DNA from 2 places in the Lactobacillus xylocopicola genome. Region 2 is predicted to be linked to the other one. Evidence: a T-box and tRNA genes for the amino acid it is inferred to sense, from the RefSeq annotation. Region 2 holds a T-box; the other holds one or more tRNA genes.
What was found. A T-box is a leader RNA that pairs with one kind of tRNA and senses whether it is charged. The one in region 2 lies ahead of pheS (phenylalanine--tRNA ligase subunit alpha), so its partner is inferred to be a tRNA-Phe.

Region 1 (14,716 bases), 660 kb from region 2:
GAAAAAGAAGGGACAGCAACTAAGTGAAGGACTATCGGTTATTTTTAGTCGATCTTGATGGAACAATATACCGGGGCAAGGAGACTATTGCAGCTGGGGTGCGTTTTGTTCACCGACTTGAACAAGCAGGCAAGGACTACTTGTTTTTGACCAATAACACAACGCGGACGCGCCAGATGGTTGTGGATAAGCTGGCCCTTCATGGTATTAAAACTGATCCAGACCATATATATACTCCTAATTTGGCAACAATTAGCTATCTTAAGGAACAGGCAAGGACTCGTGATGCAAGGATTGGTGTCTATCTGATTGGTCAGATTGGTCTGTGGCACGAATTTTTGCAATGGCCCGAATTTGTCATCGATGAGCAAAGTCCAGATTATGTGGTAGTTGGGATGGATACCGATCTGACCTACCACAAGATTCAGCTGGCTACGACCGCAATTAGAAATGGTGCTACCTTTATTGGCACCAATGCGGATTTGAATCTACCCACTGATGCTGGACTTCTTCCAGGGAATGGTGCTCAATGTGCAATGATTGCTGCTGCCAGTGGGCAAGAACCGCTTTTTATTGGGAAGCCGTCGTCAATCATCATCACTAAAGTGTTGGCTCAAAAGCATTGTCTGCAGCAGGATGCACTTATTGTAGGGGACAATTACCAAACCGATATAATGGCGGGCATTAATAGCCAGGTTGACCAACTCCTAGTAACAACGGGTGTTACCAGGGCGGCTGATCTCGTCGGGCAAATTCAACCAACAATGATAGTCGATAGTTTGGACGAAGTAGAATTATGAATCAAAAAAACCACCTTTTAACCATCATTTACCACTTTGTCTTTGCAGTTACCAGTAGCGTAGTGGGTGCACTAGTTGCTAGTTGGCCACTGCTATTAGTTTTTGTGATTGTCCAAAAAACCAATAAGACAGTTAATTTATCAATTGGTCAGGTGATGCACAACTATGACCAGTTATTATGGTATTTAATCTGGCCCTTTGATCGCCAGCTAAGGATGAGTAACTTTCGGACTTCACCGCTTGCAGCAGAGCACTTTGCCGCTGTAAAAAAGCTGTTTGTGTTGGCCATCATTGCTTTTATCTGTTGTCTAGCAATTCTCGTTTACTGCAAAAGAAAAAAGCGCCGGGCCCTTAAACTAAACAAAGTCTGGTCGCTCTTGTTTTTGTTGTTACCGGTAGTTGTCCTGCCGTTTGCCTTAACCAATTTTGACCAGTTCTTTGTGAATTTCCATCATTTGTTTTTTGCTGGTAGCAATACTTGGTTGTTTGATCCGCTGACTGATCCCGTGATTAATGTACTGACCGAAGGCTTTTTTGCATCATGTTTTGCAGTTGCTGGCATTATTTATGAACTGTATTTTGCTGAAAAATTATTACAACGCTAAAAAAGGAGCTCGCTAGTGGAGCTCCTTTTTTTGGGACCAGCGCTTTTTAAGCGCGATGGCCATAATCGGCAGAACAGAAATTAAGATGATGGCCAGGATAAGTATTGAGAAGTGGTCTTTGACAAAAGGGATGTTGCCGAAAAAGGCGCCGATAATCGTGAAGAGGCCACTCCAGATGATTCCTCCCACCACGTTGTAAAACGCAAATTTACCATAGTTCATCTTGCTACCGCCGGAAACGAAGGGGACAAAAGTTCGAATGAAGGGGATAAAGCGTCCGATGACAATTGTGATGGGGCCATGACGGTCGAAAAACTGTTCGGCCGCGTGGCGGTTTTTTTGATTGATTAACTTGTTGAACCAGGGATGTTTACTTCCAGATTGAACAGAGTAGGCCCCGATTTCATAGTTGCAGGCGTCGCCTAAGACTGCTGCCAGGATGACTGCTAAGTAGATCAGCCAAATGTTTAAGTTGTATTTAGGATTGACCGCCATCGAGCTAGCTGCAAAGATTAGCGAATCTCCCGGTAAAAAAGGGAAAATAACCAAACCTGTTTCAATAAAAATAATGCCAAAAATAATCAAGTAGGTCCAGCCACCAAACTGGTTGACTAGTTCAATCAAGTGATGATCAATGTGCAGAATAAAGTTGATGATTGCCATAAAGTTCTCCTAAATACTGGTTGAGTGAATAGTCAAAGTTTTTTCGGGAAATAAGGAGCGCATAATTGCAGTAACCGCAATTTGCGCTTCACCAAAGCCGAGGCCAATTACGGGAACGCGACCAGGATAAGTAACAGCGTCGCCAATGGCATAGATGCCCGGAACGCTGGTTTTCATCTCGCTAGTAACTGCAATTTGACTATTGCTGATATTAACGCCCCATTTTTTGACAAAGCTATTATTAGAGCGAAAACCGTACGCAACAATAATTTGGTCAAAGTGCTTGTGGATAAGTTCCGTACTGCCCACCAGCTTGAGCCCAACATCAAGTTGATTATTCCTGATTGCAATTGATTTAGGAAGGTAGGGAGTCAGAACTTCAACATTTTTTAAATTTTGTAGTCGTTGTGCACTCGATTCGAGTCCCCTAAACTCATTTCGGCGATGAATTAGTCCAACCTGGGTCCCCGTCTGCTCGGCAAGTTCGAGTGCCCAGTCAAGGGCGGAGTCACCGCCACCAAAAACGCCAATAGTCTGATTGGCAAATTCTTGCGGATTCTTAATAAAATAATGTATCCTTGCGGCTGCCCCGGTATCTAGCTGCAAGGGAAACTTCTTGGGCGCAAAAGAGCCAGTTCCCGTGGCAATAATAATACTTTTTACCCAAAATTCATCGTCAACAATGAAGCCGCTATCCTGCTTCTGAATGGAAGATACACGATGATCAAGAACAAAAGTGGTTTTATCCGTAGTCGCTGTTTTTAATTGTTCCACTAAGTGGGCACCGCTAATCTGGTCAAAAACAGGAATATCAAAGATTTTTTTAAAAGGATAAAGAAATTTAGGTTGTCCCCCGACCTCCTTTAATGAGTCAAAAGTAACTGTTTTGAGACCATGTAAGTGAGCAAAGTTAGCGCTAAAAAGACCAACTGGCCCAGCGCCGATAATTGCTACATCAAATTTTTTAATTTTAAAAACTCCCTTCTAAACGTTGATGTTAACAACTTTAGCATGAAAAAATGTCTTAGTCACTTTAATAATTTGCAAAAAAAGCTTGCAAAAGGGAAAAATAGTTGCTAGTATTAATAACTGTCGTCAGGGCAAGAAGCAGTATAGCGCAGAGCCAGGCGACGAACAAAAGCCCAACTAAAAGAGTTGACAAAGAGCAACCGGTTAGGTAAGATAAGAAAGCTGTTTTGCAAGAAACAGGGAAGTAGTACCTTGAAAACTGAACAATGTTTTCGCAAAGTGTGCGGGTTATAAAAACCCAAAACAAAAGAGCGAAGTCAATTTCGCAAGCAAATAAATCCAAGATTAACATCTTGGAAAACAAATGAGCAAACATCAAACCGAATGTAAAAATGAGAGTTTGATCCTGGCTCAGGACGAACGCTGGCGGCGTGCCTAATACATGCAAGTCGAGCGAGTGAAGCAGTAGAAGTCTTCGGACGGAAACAGTGGAACGAGCGGCGGATGGGTGAGTAATACGTGGGCAACCTGCCCTCTAGCTTGGGATACCACTTGGAAACAGGTGCTAATACCAAATAAGAAGTAAGAGCGCATGCTCAAGCTATAAAAGGCGGCGTAAGCTGTCACTAGAGGATGGGCCCACGGTGCATTAGCTAGTTGGTAAGGTAACGGCTTACCAAGGCGATGATGCATAGCCGAGTTGAGAGACTGAACGGCCACATTGGGACTGAGACACGGCCCAAACTCCTACGGGAGGCAGCAGTAGGGAATCTTCCACAATGGACGCAAGTCTGATGGAGCAACGCCGCGTGAGTGAAGAAGGTTTTCGGATCGTAAAGCTCTGTTGTTGGTGAAGAAGGACGTGAATAGTAACTGATTCATGTTTGACGGTAATCAACCAGAAAGTCACGGCTAACTACGTGCCAGCAGCCGCGGTAATACGTAGGTGGCAAGCGTTGTCCGGATTTATTGGGCGTAAAGCGAACGCAGGCGGGAAGACAAGTCAGCTGTGAAAGCCCTCGGCTTAACCGAGGAAAGTCAGCTGAAACTGTATTTCTTGAGTGCAGAAGAGGAGAGTGGAACTCCATGTGTAGCGGTGGAATGCGTAGATATATGGAAGAACACCAGTGGCGAAGGCGGCTCTCTGGTCTGTAACTGACGCTGAGGTTCGAAAGCATGGGTAGCGAACAGGATTAGATACCCTGGTAGTCCATGCCGTAAACGATGAGTGCTAAGTGTTGGGAGGTTTCCGCCTCTCAGTGCTGCAGCTAACGCATTAAGCACTCCGCCTGGGGAGTACGACCGCAAGGTTAAAACTCAAAGGAATTGACGGGGGCCCGCACAAGCGGTGGAGCATGTGGTTTAATTCGAAGCAACGCGAAGAACCTTACCAGGTCTTGACATCTCCTGCAAGTCTAAGAGATTAGATGTTCCCTTCGGGGACAGGAAGACAGGTGGTGCATGGCTGTCGTCAGCTCGTGTCGTGAGATGTTGGGTTAAGTCCCGCAACGAGCGCAACCCTTATTATTAGTTGCCAGCATTAAGTTGGGCACTCTAATGAGACTGCCGGTGACAAACCGGAGGAAGGTGGGGACGACGTCAAGTCATCATGCCCCTTATGACCTGGGCTACACACGTGCTACAATGGTTAGTACAACGAGGAGCAAGCCTGTGAAGGCAAGCGAATCTCTTAAAGCTAATCTCAGTTCGGATTGCACTCTGCAACTCGAGTGCATGAAGCTGGAATCGCTAGTAATCGCGGATCAGCATGCCGCGGTGAATACGTTCCCGGGCCTTGTACACACCGCCCGTCACACCATGAGAGTTTGTAATACCCAAAGCCGGTAGGATAACCTGCAAAGGAGTCAGCCGTCTAAGGTAGGACAGATGATTAGGGTGAAGTCGTAACAAGGTAGCCGTAGGAGAACCTGCGGCTGGATCACCTCCTTTCTAAGGAAGCAAATAGGTGGAGAGTAGGAATACTAAAAGAAGCCTAGGAGCAGGAAGCACACTTTGTAAACATTGTTTAGTTTTGAGGGTAGTACCTCAAAGAGTTAGTACATTGAAAACTGAATATAATCCAAGAAAAAACCGAGAAACAATCAAATCAAAAGAGAACAGATTGCACGAGCGACCGAGAAGAGTAAGATCTTAGAAGTAAGGTCAAGTAAAGAAGGGCGCACGGTGGATGCCTAGGCACAAGCAGGCGAAGAAGGACGTGACGAACCACGAAAGGCTTCGGGGAGCAGTAAGTAAGCGATGAACCGGAGATATCCGAATGGGGGAACCCAATGCATGAAGATGCATTACTAATAAGTGAATCAATAGCTTATTAGGGCGAGACGCAGTGAACTGAAACATCTAAGTAGCTGCAGGAAGAGAAAGAAAAATCGATTTCCCAAGTAGCGGCGAGCGAAACGGAAAGAGCCCAAACCAGATGATTTATCATGTGGGGTTGTAGGACTGCAAGCAGGTAGCGTAAGTGATAGCAGAATTACCTGGGAAGGTAAGCCAGAGAGGGTGAGAGCCCCGTAAGCGAAATTGCAAGCGCGCCGAGCAGGATCCTGAGTAGGTCGGAACACGAGAAATTCCGATTGAAGCAGCGAGGACCATCTCGCAAGGCTAAATACTAGCATGTGACCGATAGTGAACCAGTACCGTGAGGGAAAGGTGAAAAGAACCCCGGAAGGGGAGTGAAAGAGAACCTGAAACCGTGTGCCTACAAGTAGTCAGAGCCCGTTAAGGGGTAATGGCGTGCCTTTTGTAGAATGAACCGGCGAGTTACGTTAATTAGCGAGGTTAAGTCCAGAAAGGACGGAGCCGGAGCGAAAGCGAGTCTGAAGAGGGCGAGCGAGTTAGTTGATGTAGACCCGAAACCAAGTGACCTACCCATGACCAGGTTGAAGGTGCGGTAAAGCGCACTGGAGGACCGAACCCACGTAAGTTAAAAATTGCGGGGATGAGTTGTGGGTAGCGGTGAAATTCCAAACGAACTTGGAGATAGCTGGTTCTCTCCGAAATAGCTTTAGGGCTAGCCTGGTGCGAGGATGATCATGGAGGTAGAGCTCTGTTTGGACGAAGGGCCCATCAAGGGTTACTGAATTCAGATAAACTGCGAATTCCATGGATCAAAGCACTGGAGTCAGACTGCGAGTGATAAGATCCGTAGTCGAAAGGGAAACAGCCCAGATCACCAGTTAAGGTCCCAAAATCTATGCTAAGTGGAAAAGGATGTGGAGTTGCGTAGACAACTAGGATGTTGGCTCAGAAGCAGCCATCATTAAAAGAGTGCGTAATAGCTCACTAGTCGAGTGACTTTGCGCCGAAAATTTACCGGGGCTAAGCATAGTACCGAAACTGTGGATGTGTAGTAATACACGTGGTAGGAGAGCGTTCTAAGCGCGGAGAAGCTTAACCGAGAGGATAAGTGGAGCGCTTAGAAGTGAGAATGCCGGTATGAGTAGCGCAAGATAGGTGAGAATCCTATCCGCCGAAAGACTAAGGTTTCCTGGGGCAGGCTCGTCCGCCCAGGGTAAGTCGGGACCTAAGGCAAGGCCGAAAGGCGTAGTCGATGGACAACAGGTAGAAATTCCTGTACTGCGTTAGATCGTTAAAAACGAAGGAGGGACGCAGGAGGCAAAGAACGCATGGCGCTGGAAGCCCATGTTTAAACGATAAGTGTGGAGAAGAGTCAAATGCTTTTTTCCAGAAAGCACAAGTCGTGATGAGGAGCGAAATTAAAGTAGCGAAGGTTCTAGAGTCACACTGCCAAGAAAAGCTTCTAGTGAGAGCTAACGTACCCGTACCGCAAACCGACACAGGTAGTCGAGTGGAGAACACTAAGGTGAGCGAGAGAACTCTCGTTAAGGAACTCGGCAAAATAGCCCCGTAACTTCGGGAGAAGGGGTGCTGGTGTAAGAGCCAGCCGCAGTGAATAGGCCCAAACAACTGTTTATCAAAAACACAGGTCTCTGCAAAGTCGAAAGACGACGTATAGGGGCTGACACCTGCCCGGTGCTGGAAGGTTAAGGAGAGAGGTTAGCGCAAGCGAAGCTTTGAACTGAAGCCCCAGTAAACGGCGGCCGTAACTATAACGGTCCTAAGGTAGCGAAATTCCTTGTCGGGTAAGTTCCGACCTGCACGAAAGGTGTAATGATTTGGGCACTGTCTCAACGAGAGACTCGGTGAAATTATAATACCCGTGAAGATGCGGGTTACCCGCGACAGGACGGAAAGACCCCATGGAGCTTCACTGCAATTTGATATTGAGTAGCTGTTAAACATGTACAGGATAGGTAGGAGCCAGAGAAGATAGTACGCCAGTATTATCAGAGGCAATGTTGGGATACTACCCTTGTTTGATGGCTGCTCTAACCAGGGCCTCTAAGCGAGGCATGGGACAGTGTCAGATGGGCAGTTTGACTGGGGCGGTCGCCTCCTAAAGAGTAACGGAGGCGCCCAAAGGTTCCCTCAGAATGGTTGGAAATCATTCACAGAGTGTAAAGGTATAAGGGAGCTTGACTGCGAGAGCGACAACTCGAGCAGGGACGAAAGTCGGGCTTAGTGATCTGGTGGTACCGCATGGAAGGGCCATCACTCAACGGATAAAAGCTACCCTGGGGATAACAGGCTTATCTCCCCCAAGAGTTCACATCGACGGGGAGGTTTGGCACCTCGATGTCGGCTCGTCGCATCCTGGGGCTGAAGTAGGTCCCAAGGGTTGGGCTGTTCGCCCATTAAAGCGGCACGCGAGCTGGGTTCAGAACGTCGTGAGACAGTTCGGTCCCTATCCGTCGTGGGCGTTGGAAATTTGAGAGGAGCTGTCCTTAGTACGAGAGGACCGGGATGGACATACCGCTGGTGTACCAGTTGTTCTGCCAAGGGCATAGCTGGGTAGCTACGTATGGAAGGGATAAGCGCTGAAAGCATCTAAGTGCGAAACCCCCCTCAAGATGAGATTTCCCATACGAAAGTAGTAAGACACCTCAAAGACGATGAGGTAGATAGGCTAGGAGTGGAAGAGCCGTGAGGTTTGGAGCGGACTAGTACTAATCAGTCGAGGACTTGACCAAAGTGAGTGCAAGCTAAAGATTGCGGAAGGTAAATTTCGAAGGATTATATTTAGTTTTGAGTGTAAAAACTCAAAAAGAGAAAAGTACGGTGGCAAGAGCAAGAAGGAAACACCTGTAACCATGCCGAACACAGCAGTTAAGCTTCTTAACGCCGAGCGTAGTTGGTGGGAGACTGCCTGCGAGGGTAGGACGCTGCCGTGCTTTATGGAGGATTAGCTCAGCTGGGAGAGCATCTGCCTTACAAGCAGGAGGTCACAGGTTCGAGCCCTGTATCCTCCATACCGAGTCGTTAGCTCAGTCGGTAGAGCATCTGACTTTTAATCAGAGGGTCGACGGTTCAAGCCCGTCACGACTCATGGCCCCATTTTGCGGGTGTGGCGGAATTGGCAGACGCGCTAGATTTAGGTTCTAGTGTTTTCGGACGTGTGGGTTCAAGTCCCACCACCCGTATTCGCCAGTATTGTACCATATTTACATTATGCCGATTTAGCTCAGTTGGTAGAGCATCTGTCTTGTAAACAGGGGGTCGTACGTTCAAATCGTATAATCGGCATTTCATATTTATGCGGAAGTAGTTCAGTGGTAGAACATCACCTTGCCATGGTGGGGGTCGCGGGTTCGAATCCCGTCTTCCGCTTTCATTACTTGCCGGGGTGGCGGAATTGGCAGACGCACGGGACTTAAAATCCCGCGATTGGTTTCAATCGTACCGGTTCGACTCCGGTCCTCGGCACTTAATGATGCACCCTTAGCGCAACTGGATAGAGTGTCTGACTACGAATCAGAAGGTTGAAGGTTCAAATCCTTCAGGGTGCATTTGCGGGAAGTGGCTCAGTTTGGTAGAGCACCTGGTTTGGGACCAGGGGGTCGCAGGTTCGAATCCTGTCTTCCCGATTGTAATCTTGATTTTATCGGTTACATAATTTGTTGGCGGTGTAGCTCAGCTGGCTAGAGCGTCCGGTTCATACCCGGGAGGTCGAGGGTTCGATCCCCCCCGCCGCTATTTGCTAGAGCTTGGACCTTTAGCTCAGTTGGTTAGAGCAGACGGCTCATAACCGTCCTGTCGTAGGTTCGAGTCCTACAAGGTCCATAATAGATATGGAGTTTGTACTTTTACTTAATAATATCGCGGGATGGAGCAGTCTGGTAGCTCGTCGGGCTCATAACCCGAAGGCCGGTGGTTCAAATCCACCTCCCGCAATATGGTCCATTGGAGCAGTGGTTTATCTCGCCTCCCTGTCACGGAGGAGATCATCGGTTCAAATCCGATATGGACCGTAGGATGGCTCGGTAGCTCAGTCGGTAGAGCAAAGGATTGAAGCTCCTTGTGTCGGCGGTTCGATTCCGTCCCGCGCCATTATTTTAATATTACTTTTTGCGGGTATAGTTTAGTGGTAAAACGAAAGCCTTCCAAGCTTTAGTCGCGAGTCCGATTCTCGTTACCCGCTTTTGGGGCCTATAGCTCAGCTGGTTAGAGCGCACGCCTGATAAGCGTGAGGTCGATGGTTCAAGTCCATTTAGGCCCATTTATGGAGACTTACTCAAGTGGCTGAAGAGGCGCCCCTGCTAAGGGTGTAGATCGGGTTATTCCGGTGCGAGAGTTCAAATCTCTCAGTCTCCGTATTGAAATTCCTAACGTTTGACGTTAGGAATTTTTTTTACAGTAAAGTTGTAGGAACAGAAAGGGGAAGAGACAGAAGAATTGGCGAATAGTATTATAACTAATATAGAAATGATTGCTGCAATGTATGAAAACGGTCTTTTGGGCAATAAAAAATTGCCAGAAGATGCTAATCCCAATTTGCTTCCTTTTTCCGCAGAAAATGCTTTATACTTTACCTTGCCCACAGCACTTAATTATCAGAGAAATTCCTATAGCCTTTGGGAAAACGCAAAAAGACGTATGTTGACGATCAAACGAATTTTGTTTTTTCGCCAGAAAGTGTCTGTCAGGCTAGCTATCAGGAGGTTCAAGAGGCGCTGGTAAGGTATCGCCTCGCGGTTAAAAAAAACAAGCAGACAGATATTTGGTTGAGACTGTGTCAGACATTAGAGCAAGAATTTGGCGGAAGCGTGTTGACCTTTATTGAAAGCTTTGATAATGATGTGGTTAAAATCCGTCACTACATGCAGGTTGAAGTCAAGGGTTATTTTTCTTATCTTTCTGAAAAGAAATTATGTAACTACTGGTTGTTTTTATTGAACCAATATGTGAAGGTTAAGCTTAAAAACGTGAGTAAAATTGAGATAGCAGCTGATACTCATATCATTAAAGCAAGTAAAAAATTAGGCTTAATTAATAAGGAGCAGTTGACCAGTAGTCAGGTTCAAGATATTGTGATCAAGGCTTGGTCTGATTTGCTCAAAAACGTTGGAGATAACCCGATAGACTTTCAGACCCCAGTTTGGCTGTGGGCTAGAGATGGGTTTCCAACTATAGTTGCGGAAGGGTAGTTAGCGTGATTTTTAAGCCCTTATTTTGTAAGTTTTAGTTTTTTAAAGATAGAAAAGTGATTTTTTACGTAAAAGTCTTGCAAGCTGCTTGATAATCCTGTATTATAAGTAGCGTTGTGATTCAGCTAGTTAAGCGTAACTGGCTGATGAAAAGTTATTGACTTTCAATCACAAATTCGGTAAGATAATTAAGCGTCTGAATGACGTCAAGCCGATAATGTCGACCCGTTGGTCAAGTGGTTAAGACATCGCCCTTTCACGGCGGTAACATGGGTTCAAATCCCGTACGGGTCATTACCAGTTTTGGTATATTTACATTTTGGAGGATTACCCAAGTGGCTTAAGGGGACGGTTTTGAAAACCGTTAGACGGTTTTGCCGTGCGTGGGTTCAAATCCCACATCCTCCTTTAATAATATCGCGGGATGGAGCAGTCTGGTAGCTCGTCGGGCTCATAACCCGAAGGCCGGTGGTTCAAATCCACCTCCCGCAATATGGTCCATTGGAGCAGTGGTTTATCTCGCCTCCCTGTCACGGAGGAGATCATCGGTTCAAATCCGATATGGACCGTAGGATGGCTCGGTAGCTCAGTCGGTAGAGCAAAGGATTGAAGCTCCTTGTGTCGGCGGTTCGATTCCGTCCCGCGCCATCAGCCTGGAGGAGTAGCGAAGTGGCTAAACGCGGCGGTCTGTAAAACCGCTCTCTCTGAGTTCGGCGGTTCGAATCCACCCTCCTCCATAATAGGGATATAGTATAAAGGTAGTACATCGGTCTCCAAAACCGCTAGTGTGGGTTCAATTCCTACTATCCCTGTTTACCTCATGGCGGAATTGGTGAAGGGGTTAACACACCGGTTTGTGGATCCGGCATACATGGGTTCGAATCCCATATTCCGCCCTAGCATTGGGATATAGCCAAGTGGTAAGGCACTAGACTTTGACTCTATTATGCGCTGGTTCGAATCCAGCTATCCCAATCTATTAATAGAATATTCAATGGCGGTGTAGCCAAGTGGTAAGGCAGAGGTCTGCAAAACCTTAATCGTCGGTTCAAATCCGATCTCCGCCTTTAATGGTTCACTCATTGAACTATTGATTTAAAAAATATGGCGGTGTGGCGGAATTGGCAGACGCGCCAGACTCAAAATCTGGTGTCCGTTTAGGACGTATCGGTTCGACCCCGATCACCGCTATTGTCTAACAGCTCTCCAACGGGAGCTGTTTTTGTTTAGCAAATTCCGGCTTTTTCTTTTTAAAAATTGCACAAGTAAAGCGGAATCTTTATAATACCTTTAGATGGAGGTAGCTTAATGAATATTGGTATTTTTACCGATACATATTTTCCGCAAATCAGTGGCGTAGCGTCTTCGGTTAAGACACTTAAAGAGGCACTTGAGGAGCAGGGACATAACGTATTTGTTTTTACAACAACTGATCCGCACGTTGCCAAGGGCACCGTAGAGGCCAATGTTTTTCGCTTCAGTAGTATGCCGTTTATTTCGTTTACTGACCGTCGCATTGCCTATAGGGGTTTCTTTGAGGCAACTAAAGTAGCGCGGGAAGTGAATCTTGATGTGGTTCACACGCAGACTGAATTTGCCCTCGGAATGATTGGCAAATATGTGGCGCACCAGTTAAAGATTCCCGCAATTCATACCTACCATACAATGTATGAAGATTACTTGCATTATGTGCTGAATGGTCACCTTTTGCGGCCATACCATGTTAAACAGTTTACCAGTGTCTTCCTTAAAAATATGGATGGCGTGATTGCACCTAGCATGCGCGTAGAAAAGCTTTTGAAGCGCTACAAGATATCTATCCCAATGGAGGTGATCCCGACTGGTGTGGACGTTAAGAGCTTTAATCAGCCGGCAACGCATGATGTTCGTCGGGAACTTGGAATTGAGCCGGATGTTCCGGTACTCTTAACCCTTAGTCGCATTGCTGGTGAAAAAAAGATTGACCGGATCTTAAATGTGATGACGGAAGTTGTTGATGAATTTCCGCGCGCCCAGCTGGTGATTGCTGGTGGTGGTCCCGACGTTGAGGTATTGCAAGACCAAGTTGAGCGATTGACGCTTGAGGACAACGTAATTTTTGCTGGTGATGTGCCACATAGTGATGTTGGCTCTTTCTACCAAATGGCTGATCTTTTTGTTTCGGCGAGTGATACTGAAACGCAGGGCTTGACTTATATTGAAGCTCTTGCAGCCGGGACAAAATGTGTGGTATACGATACCGACTATACTGAACAGATTTTTGATGACTTGGCTTTTGGACAAGTTTTTACACGTCCAAGTGATATGCGGGATGAAATCTTATTCTATTTGAAAGAAGAAAAGACGGCTATTCCTGCCGAAAAACTCGAAGCCAAGCTAAAGCAGATTTCTGCCGAGCGCTTTGGTGAAAAAGTTCATCAATTCTACGAAGAAGTAATTGCAAACTACCAAGAAGACCCTAAAGAGGATACAAATGATTAGAATCAATATGTTTTCCCAAGCAGATTCCGTTGAAGGCCAGGGGGTTGGCTCGGCCTATCAGGAACTGATTAACTTGCTGAGAACGCACTTAGTCGATGAGTTTTATATAACCAACAACAAGTACGGCGCAAGCGATCTGACCCATTACCACACGGTTAATCCGACTTATTTTGCTAATAGCTTCTCACCAGCCCGTGGTCGTAAAATTGGTTATGTGCACTTTTTGCCGGAAACGCTTGAAGGTTCAGTTAAGTTGCCACCAATTGCCAAAAAAGTCTTCTACAAGTATGTTATTGATTTTTATAAACGGATGGACCAAATAGTTGTAGTCAATCCAATTTTCATTGACCATTTGGTTAAGTATGGGATTAAGCGCGACCAGGTTAAGTATATTCCCAATTTTGTAGCCAAGGATGAATTTTATCCGAAGCGTCTTGAGCAAAAGAATGCTTTTCGGCACCAGTTAGGTATTCCCCTGGATAAGTTTGTGGTCTTTGGGGACGGCCAGGTGCAAGCGCGCAAGGGTGTTGACGATTTTGCGAAGCTTGCTAGAGCCAATCCAGACATGCAATTTATCTGGGCTGGTGGTTTTTCCTTTGGTAAAATTACGGACGGCTATTCCCACTTTAAGGAACTAGTTGATAATCCACCGCAAAACCTGAAATTTACTGGTATTATTGCCAGACCAGAATTAGTGAATTACCTTAACATTGCCGACTTGTTTGTTCTGCCATCCTATGATGAACTCTTTCCGATGTCAGTTTTGGAGGCTTTTAGTTGTGGTACGCCGGTCTTACTCCGTGATCTTGACTTATATCAGGCAATTATCAGCGGTTATTATTTGAAGGGCAGCAACTTTGAAGCGCTGAATGAGCAATTGCGCCAAGTAGCCAATGACCAGGCTTTGCTTAATAAATACAGTCGCCTGTCAAATCTGGCCAGTGAAAAGTATTCTGAAGACAATCTGGCTCAGATCTGGAATGACTTCTACCATGAACAATATGAAATTGGTCGAGAATTAGGACAAATTCACTAATGAACAAGAAACATTTATGGGGAATTGCTGTTGTCTTATTAATCAGTGGGGGAGTTCTGTACGCTGAATTGAAGGGCACACCGGTTACCCAATTACTTAAAGCTGCCCAAAGTATTAATCCAGTCGCTCTGGTACTGGTTTTTGCATTGATGTTGTTGTCATACTTATTTGAAGCAAGCATCTTGGCTGTCTTAGCTCAACGCAAGGATGAACCGAAACGTTCAAAGTGGTCCTTTGTGCGGATACCACTAATTCAGGCCTTGTTCAATGCTATTACCCCAATGTCAACTGGTGGTCAGCCCTCGCAGCTGGCAGCAATGGTCCAAATGGGGGTTGAAGGTGGTCGTGCAACGTCACTGCTGCTAATGAAATTTATTATTTATCAGATTGTGGTTTTTTTAAGCTATGTGGTAACAATTATTACAGGTTTTCACCTAGTTGCTACTAGGTTTTCCGGTCTGGCGATTTTTATTGCTATTGGTTTTTTGCTTCATGTCAGTTCAATTGTCTTTTTACTGGCAATTTTGTTTGCCTACAATTGGACCAAACGGGCGGCAAATTGGTTAATGGATATCTTAGCTAAGCTGGTTAAGGCGGAGCGCGTGGAAGGCTGGCGCCAAAACACCCTTGAAAAAA
Region 2 (14,716 bases):
TACGCCCCGGGGGACCTGACTGGAAACTACTGCCGAATTTGCTTTTTGAACCTCCGCCTTGAAGCGTGAACCATAGCCAATCTGGAGATAGGCCAGCTGACCAATTAAAGCCGCAAACAGAACAAAAATAATCCCCAGTATGAGTTTCATTCTGATTGGCGTTGAAGACTGCTTGGGGGACTTATCATCCGCGCTTTTTTGCTTAAAAAATTTCACTAAAATCAAACCTCACTAAACTAGGGCTATTTTAACAAAAAGTAGGCAATATTTCTATTGCTGGCGGAGAGCTTTGCGAAAATTTTACCAGATTATTGATTAGCGCCAGAGCTTCTTTAAAGAAAGTTCCTTAAAAGGCAGAAAGAAAATATCCTGGCCAATCACCTAACAAGCAGAAAAAAACTTCTGTATTAGCGGCTTTTGTTATAAAATGAAGTTTAAACAATCATATTTACTAGAAAGAAGAACTAACTATGACACTCAAATACCAAATTGGGGTTGATGCTGGCGGAACTCACACGGTTGCGGTCGCATACGACATGAAGGGCGCCGAACTTAATCGAACTGAAACCGGTCCCGGCCAGGTCAACACGAATTACAACTCTGCCCTGACCAATATCACAAGTGCGATTAATTATTTGATTGATCAAATCGACGGTGACTGCCAAAGAATTATGTGTGGGATTGCAGGCTTATCGGTGATTGGTCACGCCTCTGAAGTAGCAGCGGAAATTTCAGCCAAGGCTTATAACTTACCGACCAGAGCCGTCACCGATTCCTTGCTAGCCCTGTATAACGGACTGGAAGGTGAAGACGGTGGCCTAGTAATCGCCGGCACTGGGTCTGTCTTCAATGGTCTACAAAAGGGCAAAATCATTACTACTGGTGGGTATGGTTCAATCTTAGGTGATGAAGGTTCTGGCTACGCCATTACTCTGGCCGCACTCAAAGTGGCTTTGCTCAGCTGGGACAAACGCGAAGCTAACCAATTGATTCCTCTTTTCAACCGGCTCTTTCAGGTCGATGATATTGTTGCCGCTACAGCCAAGTTTTACAAGCTAGCTAACTCCGATATCGCCGCAATGGCGGTTGAGGTAGCTCGGCTGGCAGATGACGGCGATCCGGATGCTACGGCCGTCATTAAGGAACAAGGCGAGTTACTGGCGCGCGATATTGTCATTGGGATGGACCGGTATGAAGAACCAAAACCACTGAAAATCGCACTGACTGGCTCAGTCCTGGCCAATAACAGCATGTTACGTAATCGTTTAGAAGAAAAAGTCCGCGAAAAATACCCTAAAGCAGAATTCACTATTTCTAACGGTGAAAATGCCCGCGGCGTAGTCTTTGATAAGAGTAAGGACTACCGCTACTTTACTAGTCACTAAAAGCTACCATAAAAAGACCAGCATGGTTTTGCAGGCCTGTCCTAAATTAGGACTTGACCTCAATCATGCTGGTCTTTTTTGTTTAGAAAGCTTTAACCTTAAGCTCACTTATTTGCTAACGATGAGCAAACATGGCCTTACGAACTATTCCTCGACTTTATTAATTACCACGTCAAACTTGCCACTAGGTGTTGCAATAGTTGCTGTATCACCCTTTTTTTTGCCTAAAATAGCTTGCGCGATCGGCGAATCATTGGAAATTTTGCCACTCAGTGGGTCTGATTCATCACTGCCGACAATTGTATAAGTCTCAGGGTCAGTTTCACCGACTTCGGTATATGTGACCGTTTTGCCTACCGCTACTTCATCCGGATCAGTCGATTGGGCATCAACCACTTGAGCGTACTTGAGCATTTCTTCCACTACATTAATCCGGTCTTCAAGGTGGCTTTGTTCATCTTTGGCTGCATCGTACTCGGAGTTTTCGGACAGGTCGCCAAATGAACGTGCAACCTTGATCCGCTCGATTACCTCTGGCCGTTTAACTACTTTTAAATTCTTCAACTCAGCTTCAAGTTTTTCTTTTCCCTCAGCAGTCATTGGATATGATTTTTCAGGCATAAAATTTTCTGCTCCTTAAAGTTAAAATTTTCTTTTTGCACAGGTTATCTTATTGATTTCTAACTCTAAAGTCAACCTTTTGTCAAATTTACCTAATTTCTGCCTGTAGTTCTTCTTCTAAACTACTGGTAATTGCATCCATCGCCTCGGCTACGACACCTTCAGTCAAGGTGTCCTGCTCATTCAAAAAAGTCAGCCGGTAAGCGATACTTTTCTTGTCATCAGCAATATGCGGACCTTGGTAAACATCAATTACCCGCAAATCATAAAGATACTTACCACCACTTGCATTAATCACCGACTCAATCTTTTGGTTAACTATTTCCTGGTCAACTAAAATGGACAAATCACGCTCAACCGCTGGGAATTTCGGGGCTGTATGGGCCACTGTCTTGGGGTTAAGAATCATTGGGATAATTGTATCCAAATCCAACTCATAGCCGTAAAGCTCACTACCACTTAGCGCTTTATTGGAACGCGTCACCATGTGGCTAAGCATGCCGACCATCCCAGCGTACTGCTCTTTTAGATAAATAGCAGCAGTTCTAGTGGGATGCATTCCCGGAATAACGGCAGCCCGGTAACTAACCTCCTTTAGGTTGATCCCCAGAGCACGGAATAGGTTAGTAAGCTGTCCTTTGACATAATAAAAATCAATTTTTTCATTATCGTGTTGCCAGTTTTCAAAATAGGCATTTCCGGAATAAAGTCCAGCTAAATGTTCGTGTTCATTGTAAGTGCCCCCATCCAAGTCATATACCCGGCCTTGTTCAAACAGGGCTAACTGATTCTGCTTGCGCGCCATGTTGTAACTCGCAGCATCAACCAACCCCGTTAAGAGGTTTTGGCGCAAGGTAGATCGACTAGAATTCAGCGGCAACTGTATCTGGACTGGCTGCTTTGGTAACTTGGTGTAAGAAACAGCCTTCTCCGGTGAAGTCAGCGAATATGAAATTGCTTCAAGCATGCCCTGGCCCTCTACCAGATTTTTGATGTGTCTGAGGACTTCTTCACTAGCAGAATAACCACCGTGGCTTTCAGCTAGAGCTGGCTGAGTCGATACAATATTGTCATAGCCGTACAGCCGTCCAACTTCTTCTACCAAGTCAGCAGCAATGGCAATGTCCCAGCGCCGGGCAGGTACATTGACAGTCAGCTCATCAGCTGCAGACTGCGCCTTGAAACCTAACCGGGCAAAAATTCGCATCATTTCACTAGCAGCCAGTTCAGTTCCTAAGACCTTGTTAATATATGATACGGTAGTTTTGATTTGAACTGGCTGCCGTTTTTCAGCACTAGCAGTAATTACGCCTGCGGCCACTTGACCACTAGCCTCATTGCGCAGCAGCATCGCAGCCATATCTAGTGCCCGCTCCGTAGCATCCCAATTAACGCCCTTTTCGTAGCGGCTGGAAGCTTCTGTCCGGTTAGCATGACGTAGAGCTGCCTTTCTGATTAGCGTCGGATCGAAAATCGCTGATTCTAAGATGATATCGGTGGTATCGTCCTTAATCTCAGAATTAAGTCCGCCCATCACCCCAGCTAACATCACTACCTGATCACCATTGGTAATCACAATGTCATTAGGATCAAGATCAACTTCCTTGTCATTAAGGAGCGTCAACTTTTCACCGGAAGCGGCTTGGCGCACTACCAACTTGTTACTAGCGAACGCCCGTGCATCATAAGTGTGCATTGGCTGACCGGTTAACAACATCACGTAGTTAGTCACGTCGACTACATTGTTAATCGGTCTAATGCCAGCGTTCCACAAGCGCCTTTGCATCCAAAGTGGACTATCGCCAATTTTGAGGCCACTGATCTTCCTCAAATAGAATTTAGGGGCAAGTTGCGGATCAACTTGCGCCGAAAAATCTTCCGTCCAATCGGGGCCGTCTGCCTTTAACAGCACATCTTCAACTTTGACTGCTTCATCGACGATTGCCCCTACTTCATAGGCCGCACCCTCCATCGAAAGCGTGTCAGCTCGATTGGGAGTAATGTCAAAATCGAAAATATAGTCATCCATCCCAAGCGGAGTAAATACCGCTTGACCTGGTTTAAGTCCAGCAGCTTGCGGGAAAACGTAAATCCCATCATGATATTTTTCTGGGACTAAGTTATCAGCAAAGCCGATTTCCTGTAAGCCGCAAATCATCCCATTCGACTCAATGCCACGCAACTTGCCCTTTTTGATCTTAACGTTACCGGCAATTCGAGCACCAGGCAAAGCAACTACCACATCTTCACCCGCCGCCACATTTGGAGCACCACAGACAATTTGGTAAAGGTCCCTTTCCCCAACATCAACTTGCGTAACGTTCAGGTGGGTGCCTTCGACTGGTTGGCAGTCAGTGATATGGCCGACAACTAGTTTTTTTAAGCCGGCTTCAGGGTGCTTCACTTCGGCAATTTCGACACCGGTCCGCGTGATTTCTTCGCCCAAGTCTTGGGGATCCTGCTCTAACTTTAAAAAATCTTGCAGCCACTGGTATGATACTAGCATTATCTTTCCTCCTGACAGAATTGTTCTAAGAAGCGAACATCATTGGTATAGAAATCGCGAATGTCATCAATGCCGTACTTAAGGATGGCAAACCGATCTAAGCCGACACCAAAGGCAAAACCGCCATAAACACTCGAATCAACTCCAGCATTTTCCAAAACATTTGGATGAACCATACCGGCACCTAGAACTTCAATCCAACCGGTATGCTTACAAATAGCACAACCCTTACCATCGCAGTTGAAGCACGAAACATCCATTTCAACTGACGGTTCAGTAAAAGGAAAATAACTGGGCCGCAACCGTGTTTGGCGATCCTGACCAAAGACATGCTTGGCCATCATTTCCAGCGTACCTTTCAAATCACCCATCGTAATATTTTCGTCGATCAGCATACCTTCCATTTGCATGAACTGGTGAGAGTGCGTCGCATCATCGTCATCTCGGCGGTATACTTTACCTGGTCCGACCATCTTCAAGGGCCCCTTAGAAAAATCAAACTTTTCTAAAGCCCGGGCCTGATCCCCCGAAGTCTGTGATCGCAGTAATCTTTCTGGATCAATATAAAAAGTTTCCTGCATATCGCGGGCAGGGTGATCCTTAGGCAGGTTCATCATTTCAAACACATAATGGTCTGTTTCGATTTCTGGTCCTTGGACTACTTCGTAACCCATTCCAATAAAATACTTTTCCAAATCGTCCAAAATAATGTTGATTGGGTGTTTGCTGCCGAGGTGGGCTACCCGGCCCGGCAAAGTTACATCAACCTTTTCCTGCTCAAGCTGTTTTTCAATCAAAGCCTTAACTAGCTCGCTCTTAGCATGATCAAGCCGTGTATTGAACAAATCACGTAGCTTGTTTACCTGCTGACCGATTTCACGGCGACGACCAGGCTCAATATCTTTCATCGAATGCAAAATTTTAGTTAATTCGCCTTTACGTCCCACTAGCTTGACGCGCACGTCATTCAGCATTTCTTCACTTTTAGCCTGGTCAATTTCGCCCAGCCCTTGATCACGCAACTCTTTCAGTCGCTCAAATAAATCCATTGTTTTGCCCTTTCACATAAAAAAACTCCGTCCTCAAAGGGACGAAGTTTCGCGGTACCACCCTAGTTTGAACTCACTAGGAGTCCACACTTAAGTTTTCGTTAACGGTGAATACCGGAATTAATTAAATCCTACTAGTAAGGTGAAATTCACAGCTTCAGTTAAACTCTTCTCTCAGCCCGCGAAAAAGTCTCTCTGTGTAACCAAGTACTGCTACTAGTCCTACGTTGTCGTAATTACTTAATAGAATAATGCTTTTTTATTCAACATGCAAGCAGATATTTTCAAACCCACTTGTCCGCCCAATCATGAATTTGGTCAAAGACCGGCTTGAGCTCTGCACCCTTTTTGGTTAAGCCATATGAAATAATATTAGTCTCACGATCAACCGACCGTTTGACAATATCTGCTTTTTCGAGTTCTTTAAGTCGTTCGACTAGCACCCGGTCGGAGCAATCCAAAACGCAACTGGTCAACTCTTTAAAACGCATATAGTCACCGGCACAGAGCGAACTGATAATCAGGCCATTCCATTTTTTGCCAATAATTTTAAACGCATTGATAAAATGGTTGCATGATTCATAGTCAACAGCGCTACAATCGCCAATTTCCTGTTTTTTTACATCCTGAGCCATAATATCTTCCTCCCACAGTATGTCATACCTTGACCTTTATTATAGGAAAATCACTTACTAAAAACAAGTGCAAAAGCTCAGGCAAAATGATAAATCATAATACCCGCAGCTACTGCCGCATTTAATGATTCTGCCTGTCCTTTAATGGGAATATATAATTTTTCATCACAATTACGGGCAATTGCTGGTGTTACACCGCGGGCTTCATTCCCAATTACTAAGCCAAGCTGCGGGACGGGCCTAAAATCTGGTAATTCCTGGGCTGCTGTGTCTAACATACTAGCATAAACAGGGATGCCATTGCCTTTAAGGGCCGCGATTGTCTCACCCAAATCTTGAACAAGCAACTCGATGTGAAACTGACTACCTTGCATTGCACGCTGGGTTTTAGGATTATAAAGATCAACACTTAGCGGTGACAAAACGACCCCATCAAAACCTGCTGCATCTACTGTCCGAATGATGGTACCGACATTACCCGGATCAGCCAAGTCATCAAGCAAGACCCACTTGCCAAAATCAAACGGATAATGCTTAGGCTGCCCCACTTTCAACACCATAAAAATATTTTGGGGATTTTTAGTGCTAGTTAAATGGTGAACAATTGCCTCGTTAATTTGAATTACCTTTTTACTAGTTAAATCGGCTTGATAAGCAGTTTCTGCTTGACTCAGGGCTGCTGACGTTCCTAAGAGATAAACGTAAGTCCGATTGGCCTTCAAGGCCTCCTCAATTAAGTGAAAACCCTCAATTAAGTAAAGCCCCGTCTCTTCCCGATATTTTTTCTGCTTTAATTTTACTAAGTCTTTAATCAGTTTATTGTTAACTGAACTAATTTTTTCCATCAATCAAACCTCTTCTTTCTCGTTCTATTATAGTGTAATATTTATTAGGCAAAATGGTAAAATCAGGATAATGGAAGTGAAAGGAGCAATCATGAGTTTTTTTAAGCCATCACGGCCAGCGCAAAAGTCCAACGGAATTCCGGTAGAAAGCTGGCAATTGACTGTTGCTGGTATTGTCCAGGGGGTAGGCTTTCGCTGGAGCGTATTGACCTTGGCTAAACAACTGGGTTTAGCCGGCAATGTCCGCAATAACGCTGATTCAACCGTAACCATCACTTTACAGACAAGCCTGGACCGCGTCAACCAATTTTGTAGTGAGTTACCTCGAAATGTTTCACCAATGGCACGGATTTCTAGCATTAAAAAAGAAAAATTAACAAATGTCAGCAAAATACACGGTTTTCATGTATTATATTAAGTATTGACTAGCAAATGATTAATGTGGTGAATTGAATGAAAAAATATCGTAAATATCTCGGATTGGCTGTCCTCACGGTAACAGTCATGTTAGTTTTGACTGGTTGTGCGCAAAGTGGCAGTGCTGCTAATAAACCGCCTACAGATGTCTTCTATGGAACAATCTTCAGGTTCATTGGCAAACCTTTACAAAATATTATGCTTTATTTCTCAAGCGCCATTGGCGGCGCCAATGGGGCTGGCTGGGCCATTATTCTCATGACTTTTGTCGTCAGAATGGTGCTTTTGCCGCTGATGCTGAACCAGCAAAGAAAGTCAACAACTCAGCAAGAGAAGATAGCTCGTCTGCAGCCCCAGATGAAATTGATTCAGGAAACAATGAAACGCAAAGACTTGACCCAGGACCAGCAAATGACTTTGGCTGGCTGGCAACGTAGTCTCTATTCACAAAACAACCTGTCTATAACGGGGGGAATGGGGTGTCTCCCGCTGATTATTCAGTTTCCGATTATGATCGGGATATACCAAGCCGTAATGTATTCCAAGTTTTTGGCTAACTCTACCTTCTTTGGTATCTCACTGAGTGAGCGATCTATTGCCGTGACAATTGTAGCCACCATCTTTGCCTTCGTTCAAGGCTATATTTCCTTGATTGGAATTGCCCCCGAACAAAAGAAGCAAATGCAGTCCATGATGTTGCTGAACCCTGTAATGACCCTCTTTATTTCAATGTCAGTTTCGGGTTCAGTCGCTTTATACTGGGCCGCTGGTAACTTCTTCACAGTCATCCAGCAAGTAATCGTTACTTTCATTATTATGCCGAAGGTAAAGAAAGAGGTCGACGAAGAGCTAAAGCACGAACCAATTAAGGAAATTGTCTCCGCCGCCAAGATTGAGGCTCTGCTCAACCAGCAAACTAGTGCGCCGGAACCAGCCGAGCATGACCAAAAGGCACATGAAAACCTGCGCAACCGCAACAAGGGGAAACAAAAACGCCGGTAACTTAACAACTTAAATAAAAGACCTGCTTAGTGAATTACTTGGTTCACTGAACAGGTCTTTTTATCTTATTTACTTTGCGCGTTCCCCGTTGCTTCACGCTTACGCAAGCGCGCAGCCTGTGACTTAGTTAGGGCGGGGAAGACAATTACAAATTGACTACCTTGATCAACTACCGAGTCCACACTAATTTTGCCATGGTAACTCGTCACTAATTTTTGAGCAATCGACAAGCCTAGACCATTTCCGCCCTTTTCACGCGTTCTGGCTTTGTCCACCCGATAGAAGCGGTTGAAAATTTTCTTTTGTTCTTCTTTAGAAATACCTTCACCAAAGTCCTGAACAATAATTTGAACTTCTGCTTGACCCAAACCGGCGGAAATATTCAGCTCCTTGCGATCAGTGGAATACTTGATACCATTATCAATTAAAACCACCAATAGTTGTTCCAGGTGCCCCTGGTAAATTTGAATTTCTGTATCTTCTGGTAGGTCATCCATATCAAGCCTAATGACAAAGTCCTGGTGCACCATGGCCAGGTCTCCAACAACACGTTTGAGGACATCCGCAACCTTGGTAACTGCATTCGGATACTGCACATTAATCTGTTCGGCCCGGGTCAAGTCAAGCATTTCTTGAATTAAATGTTGCATCCGGTCCGCTTCTTGAAGGGAAGCCGTGATTGATTCATTCAAAATTTCGGGATCATCCTTGCCCCAACGTTCAAGCATGTTTAAATGTCCTTCAATGACTGCCACTGGTGTCCGTAACTCGTGAGAAACATCCCCCACAAACTCTTTTTGCTGGTCAATGTACCGCTGCATGCGATCAAGCATCTGATTAAACGAGACAGCCAGTTCTTGTAATTCATCGTGGCGATGAAAATCCTTAATTCTGGCCGTACTATTTGGGTCATCATTGACTTCAAGCGCCACCCGGGACATCTCCTTGAGCGGCTTAACTATTCCGCGCACAATAACAAAGGCCACCACCGCAAAGAAAACAATTGCTATTACTGAGATACGTGTCATCCAAGTTAGCAGCTCCTTCATCAAGCCGTTGTAGTATGACATTTTATTGGCGACAACAATGTAACCCGTCACTTGGCCTGTCCTGACTGACCTAACTTTTTGATAAGTTAGTAAGTATTGTTGCCTTTTCTGGTTTTTTTTCTCCATCAAGTAGTTGCCCTGAAAACTTTTGAATTTCGGAATTTCACCGCCATTATCAAAGACCACCTCTTTTTCCAAATTATAAACAACCACGTTCAAATCAGGATTAGTCAGCGAGGAAAGCAAGTCATCACTAAAGGCACTGCTACTATGCACATTTTCACTAATTGCTGGATCACCCTGCATAATTTTTCGAGCAGAAGGACTCAGTGCTGGAACAACATTGGCAATCTCAAGCTCAGTCGGGATTTGCTTTAAATTTTCATTGAGCTTAACCACCATTTCTTTTGATGTCTCCTTTTGTTGGATCATTGACTGTTGTCCCACAAAGGAGTAAATAACTACTGAGAATACAATAAAAGAGACCATAATCGTCAATGCCAACACACTTACCCAGTGCACAATCAATGACGTATGTTTGGTCTCTTTTTTGCTTTTAGTTCTTTTCATCGTCCTCATCTCTTACCATATATCCGGTACCGCGGACAGTCTTGATATATGATTGTCGACCCGGTATATCGATTTTGTTACGCAGGTAGCGCACATAAACTTCAACCACATTGGTTTCAATATTTGAACCAGGACCCCAAATTTTTGATAACAACTGATCGCGACTAACAACATTGTTCTTATTCTTGATTAAGGTCATCAGCAAGTTATATTCCCGCTTAGTCAAATCAACCGCCTTGCCGTCTCCGCGACGCACAATTCGATTAGCAGTTTCAATGGTCAGATCCTTAAACTTAACGACCTTCTTTTCAATCGTATCATCAGAGGCCTCTTTTTCAATCTTAACGCGTCGCAGAACTGCACGCAGGCGTGCCAAGAGTTCTTCAATCGCAAATGGTTTAACGATGTAATCATCAGCACCGTGATCCAAGCCAGAAACCCGGTCAATGACTGAATCTCTGGCGGTCATCATAATAATTGGCGTACTCTTAACTTGACGAACCCGACGGGCAATTTCTAATCCATTCAAATCAGGTAACATTAGATCGAGTAGAATTGCATCAAAATTCTCGTTTAAAGCTAACTCTAGGGCTCTACGTCCATTACTTTCAACAACCGTATCATACTTTTCATGCTTTAATTCCAATTCAACAAAGCGAGCTAAGTTCTTTTCGTCTTCAACAATTAAAATTTTTGCCATTTTATATCCTTTTCGTAATCAATAATTGCTAAACAACTTTAAATTCTTATTAATAAGTACAGCATACTTTAAAAGCGCTTTTAAAACAAGATTAAAGAGTTTTTGCTTTACCACAGATTTTTCATAATGTCTTGTCCTATTTATGTTTTGTCGTTAATATCCTGCTTTAACAACTCCTTAAGCTTGGCAAAAGCCGGATTAATCCGCTCTTTTCTGTCCTCAGCGTATTCTGCTTCCGAAATAACTGACCAGCCCGCACCACTTGGGTATTGCCCCTGTTCCTCCTCGGCTGCAGTGAGGATGGTAGTGGGTAGGTGCAATAGAATATTATCTTCTACTGCCGTTTGCAAGTCAATTGTATCATGGTCCACCTTGACCAGCGTAATTTCGCTCTCTTCAAGCTTTTTAGCCGGTATTTCGGCTTCAGTATAGTTTTCTCTGAAGGTAAAATCAGCTTGATAAGGGACCGGTTTTAAACTTCGGCTTGAAGGTACCACCAAATCTGCCTTAACCTGATAATTTCCGGTTACATACGGCTCCTCATAGAAAAACACGCCGGTCAATTGAATATCTTTCACCTGATAGATTAATTTCTGGCTTCGAGCCAAAAACTCAGGGCGGATTTCTACTTTGTCTGTTACTTTAATTGCTGCTGCAGCATTGTTTTTTACTTGAGAAAACTTAATTGCTAACATCCTAAACCTCCAACGGACGCCGACCAAAATTTTGATCAGTTGCTAATATCTGTTCGTATAGACGATCCACCCGCAATTGCAAGCACAAGGAGCCGCTCTTGGTATTCTTCTGATCAACCTTAGAAATAATATCAGCAGTAGTTTCCTTTCTGGTTTGTTTCAAGTATTTCCGGCCAAGTTTACTATATCCAAGTAAAAGCAACGATTCCTGATTAAAACTGGCAATCATATCTGTTTGTCTAACATTTAATAAAGTATACAAGCATAGCCTACGTAGCCTGGAATAAGTATAACGCTTTGATTTAACTCGACGCAAGAAATTTGTAAAATTCTGGGCTCGATGAATTTCTTGTTTCATTTTGTATTCCAAGCCCTCACTCATCTGATAGACTTCGTGTAGCTCCTCAAGGGAGGCCGATTCAATCCGATACTTTAAGAAAGGAAATAACAAATTCCAGTTGGGATAACTTTTTTGCTGGGATAATAACTGCACTTCTTGCGGAGGCATCCACTGCTCCAATTCATCACTTGTATGTTTATGTAAAATAATGTTACGGATTGCACTAGCACTCTGAACAATTTGCTTATTCTGCAACAAGTCATCGTGGCCTGCACCTACCCGGTTAATCGGATGAAGTGTCAGGGGGGAACCCAAGTTATGGTTAGCTACCGCATATGCAAGTGCTAAGATTGAGTTAGGTTCATTAACTTCATGGCCCACTTCACGCGCAACCATCTGGTTATACTGGGTTGAATAGGTTTGACTATAGTCACTAAAGTCCATATGACTATGCGGAATTTCAGCAATTTTACTGCCCAAATAAGCAAAATTCTGGGTGGCATCTTCAACCCCAAAGACCAGGTCACTAACCCCTAATTTGACCAACTGATCAATGCTGCCAAGGGCAAACAGGTCAGCTGGTTCAACCGAAGTCGAAAAAGGCAACTCAAAAACGAGGTCAGCGCCACTAGCAAGTGCCGCTTGGGCGCGCGACCACTTGTCCATAATTGCCATTTCGCCCCTTTGAACGTAGTTTCCCGACATTACAACAATGATTGGATCCTTACTGCCAGCTAAGTAGCGCGCTTTATTCATCAAAAATTCGTGCCCGCTATGAAAAGGATTGTACTCGGCTATAATTCCGACAACACTCATTCTTGGCTATTCTTCCTCTAATGCTAGCTTTTTGCCATCAGTCCATAGTTTTTCAACATTATAAAAATCACGGGCTTCCGCAGTAAAGACATTGACAACAACATCACCAAGATCAAGCAAAAGCCAGTTAGATTCACTATTCCCCTCAACCCGGTAGTTATAAAAGTCAGCCTTGTGCGCTTCGTCAATAATGGCATTAGCAATTGCATGCAATTGTCTATTTGAACCTGCACTGGTGACAACATAGTAATCCGCCAAAATGCTATAACCCTGCATGTCATAAGCAGTGGTATCCTCGCCGTGGCGGTCACTAATTGCTTTTAATGTGAAGGCTAAAATCTCTTTATTAGTCAATTTTTCTCCTTATTTATTTTTGATACTCCACACATTGTATGCATCTAATGTGCGGGGATAGATCTTATCTCTTTGCTTGATTAAAAAGTCAAGCGTGTGCGCCAGTTGGTAGCCCACGCCTTCGTCTAGGTCAGCATAAGTGACGGCGCTTGCCTCTTCCACACCAGGGAAGTCCCGGCCAGGTTCAATATAGTCGGCCATAAACACAATCTTGTCCAAGGTCGTCATTGTAGTGTCGCCCGTAGTGTGGCGGCTGACCGCCGTTAAAATTTCCTCATCGGTGATCTTGAGGTCACGCTTGATGAAGTAGGTGCCAACCATACCATGCCAAATGCGGCGCCCCCAGACCAGTAGGTCTGGATCAAAGCCCTGGGTCTTGATGACCTCGCGGTACTCCTCAACCGGCACCTGCTTGGCGTAGTCATGGACAAAGCCAGCCAGCGCTGCCTTGTCCTCGTCATAGTCATTCAGCTGCGCCAGTTTGCGGGACGTTTGACTGACCCGCACGCAGTGGCCAAAGCGGTCTTCAGCCATATTGCCCCTTTCTTGGGCAATCAGCTCGCTACTAGTCAGGGGTGAGTAGGTGTTTTTAAAGAATAAGTCAGTCATGATACAGCCCCTTTTTTTGAATATAATTGCAAACTGCTGCCGGTACTAGGTACCTAATTGAGCCACCACTTGCAATCGCTTGCCTAATTGCAGTTGAACTTAACTCAACTGCTGGCACATCTACCCAAATCATTGGTAATGGCGCCTGTTGAGGATAACCTGCCCGTTGCACGCCAACCAGAGTGGCCATTTGGGCTAGCTGGGTTGGCTCCTTCCATTTACCTAGTGCATTAACCTGGTCACTGCCCATAATCAAGTAATAGTGGTTGGCTGGCTGGGTTTTGCGCAAGTACCGCAAAGTATCAACGGTATATGAGACACCCCCGCGCTGCAACTCAAATAGCTTTACTTGAAAATGCGGATTATCCTGTGTTGCCAATTCCAGCATATTCGTGCGGTCTTGCACAGAAACCGTTGGGGCATCTTTCAAGGGCGGAATATTGGTGGGAATGAACCAAATTTCATCAAGATGCAACTTGATCAGCACCTGCTCGGCTACAATCAAGTGACCAATATGAATCGGGTTAAAAGTGCCGCCTAGCAGGCCGATTTGTCTTCCCTTATCTGCCACTACTGCTCTTTCTGCTGCCACTGCAACCGTGGGATTTTCTGCCAAACTTTTCGCTATCGCAATCATTTTTTCTCCTAAATCAATGCGCGTCTGATACCTAAACCAATTCTAGCAGGAGTGTAGATTTTTACTAAGCAATCTGCTGCAACCGTGACAAAGCCGATTCCACCAAATAATAGGTCACTTTTACTGCTAGTGTGAATTTCTTGCCCCTGCAAAGGTGGCAACTTATCCTCACTTGCAGGAGGCGCAAGCAGTTCACCTAGGTGTCTGGCATAAAAGTCGTCTGCCTGCACAGTTTTTGTCCGGTGGACGTAAAGTCCTCGAGCTGCATACACGGTGAAGCTCGTCGGTTCACCGTGTAAATAGTCGATCCGCCCCAACCCAGCCAAAAAGAGCGTATTGCCTGGCTTTAGCTGGTAAGTTGCGGGCTTTAGCGGTTTTTGCGGAGAAACGACCGCTAATTCCTGTGCATTTAAGCGCGTGGCCAACTGATTTTCTGTCATAATTCCCGGTGTATCTACCAGGTAGTGACCATTGTCGAGCGGAATT

Region 1: it encodes a tRNA-Phe, which carries the amino acid that the T-box ahead of pheS (phenylalanine--tRNA ligase subunit alpha) is inferred to sense. The anticodon was not compared.

What each region holds. Positions count from the first base shown of each region.
Region 1 is NZ_AP026803.1:373,385-388,100, forward strand. It holds gene R8389_RS01870 (YutD family protein) at 1-23, shown strand, start outside; gene R8389_RS01875 (TIGR01457 family HAD-type hydrolase) at 24-800, shown strand; gene R8389_RS01880 (TIGR01906 family membrane protein) at 797-1,405, shown strand; gene R8389_RS01885 (VTT domain-containing protein) at 1,418-2,068, opposite strand; gene R8389_RS01890 (NAD(P)/FAD-dependent oxidoreductase) at 2,078-3,016, opposite strand; rRNA gene R8389_RS01895 (16S ribosomal RNA) at 3,426-4,987, shown strand; rRNA gene R8389_RS01900 (23S ribosomal RNA) at 5,199-8,109, shown strand; rRNA gene rrf (5S ribosomal RNA) at 8,194-8,310, shown strand; tRNA gene R8389_RS01910 (tRNA-Val) at 8,316-8,388, shown strand; tRNA gene R8389_RS01915 (tRNA-Lys) at 8,393-8,465, shown strand; tRNA gene R8389_RS01920 (tRNA-Leu) at 8,478-8,559, shown strand; tRNA gene R8389_RS01925 (tRNA-Thr) at 8,590-8,662, shown strand; tRNA gene R8389_RS01930 (tRNA-Gly) at 8,675-8,746, shown strand; tRNA gene R8389_RS01935 (tRNA-Leu) at 8,757-8,842, shown strand; tRNA gene R8389_RS01940 (tRNA-Arg) at 8,852-8,925, shown strand; tRNA gene R8389_RS01945 (tRNA-Pro) at 8,930-9,003, shown strand; tRNA gene R8389_RS01950 (tRNA-Met) at 9,039-9,112, shown strand; tRNA gene R8389_RS01955 (tRNA-Ile) at 9,126-9,199, shown strand; tRNA gene R8389_RS01960 (tRNA-Met) at 9,237-9,310, shown strand; tRNA gene R8389_RS01965 (tRNA-Asp) at 9,314-9,387, shown strand; tRNA gene R8389_RS01970 (tRNA-Phe) at 9,394-9,466, shown strand; tRNA gene R8389_RS01975 (tRNA-Gly) at 9,487-9,557, shown strand; tRNA gene R8389_RS01980 (tRNA-Ile) at 9,562-9,635, shown strand; tRNA gene R8389_RS01985 (tRNA-Ser) at 9,641-9,730, shown strand; gene R8389_RS01990 (hypothetical protein) at 9,991-10,563, shown strand; tRNA gene R8389_RS01995 (tRNA-Glu) at 10,786-10,857, shown strand; tRNA gene R8389_RS02000 (tRNA-Ser) at 10,885-10,971, shown strand; tRNA gene R8389_RS02005 (tRNA-Met) at 10,982-11,055, shown strand; tRNA gene R8389_RS02010 (tRNA-Asp) at 11,059-11,132, shown strand; tRNA gene R8389_RS02015 (tRNA-Phe) at 11,139-11,211, shown strand; tRNA gene R8389_RS02020 (tRNA-Tyr) at 11,219-11,300, shown strand; tRNA gene R8389_RS02025 (tRNA-Trp) at 11,305-11,375, shown strand; tRNA gene R8389_RS02030 (tRNA-His) at 11,387-11,459, shown strand; tRNA gene R8389_RS02035 (tRNA-Gln) at 11,467-11,538, shown strand; tRNA gene R8389_RS02040 (tRNA-Cys) at 11,560-11,630, shown strand; tRNA gene R8389_RS02045 (tRNA-Leu) at 11,670-11,754, shown strand; gene R8389_RS02050 (glycosyltransferase family 4 protein) at 11,872-13,044, shown strand; gene R8389_RS02055 (glycosyltransferase family 4 protein) at 13,037-14,080, shown strand; gene R8389_RS02060 (lysylphosphatidylglycerol synthase transmembrane domain-containing protein) at 14,080-14,716, shown strand, end outside.
Region 2 is NZ_AP026803.1:1,033,086-1,047,801, forward strand. It holds gene R8389_RS05135 (peptidoglycan D,D-transpeptidase FtsI family protein) at 1-150, opposite strand, end outside; gene R8389_RS05140 (N-acetylglucosamine kinase) at 471-1,385, shown strand; gene greA (transcription elongation factor GreA) at 1,530-2,006, opposite strand; gene pheT (phenylalanine--tRNA ligase subunit beta) at 2,095-4,512, opposite strand; gene pheS (phenylalanine--tRNA ligase subunit alpha) at 4,512-5,561, opposite strand; T-box leader at 5,596-5,801, opposite strand; gene R8389_RS05160 (winged helix-turn-helix transcriptional regulator) at 5,846-6,196, opposite strand; gene R8389_RS05165 (TrmH family RNA methyltransferase) at 6,274-7,041, opposite strand; gene R8389_RS05170 (acylphosphatase) at 7,133-7,459, shown strand; gene yidC (membrane protein insertase YidC) at 7,495-8,460, shown strand; gene R8389_RS05180 (HAMP domain-containing sensor histidine kinase) at 8,526-10,088, opposite strand; gene R8389_RS05185 (response regulator transcription factor) at 10,066-10,779, opposite strand; gene R8389_RS05190 (DUF177 domain-containing protein) at 10,920-11,474, opposite strand; gene R8389_RS05195 (nucleotidyltransferase) at 11,476-12,630, opposite strand; gene rsfS (ribosome silencing factor) at 12,637-12,984, opposite strand; gene yqeK (bis(5'-nucleosyl)-tetraphosphatase (symmetrical) YqeK) at 12,994-13,593, opposite strand; gene R8389_RS05210 (nicotinate-nucleotide adenylyltransferase) at 13,586-14,230, opposite strand; gene yqeH (ribosome biogenesis GTPase YqeH) at 14,239-14,716, opposite strand, start outside.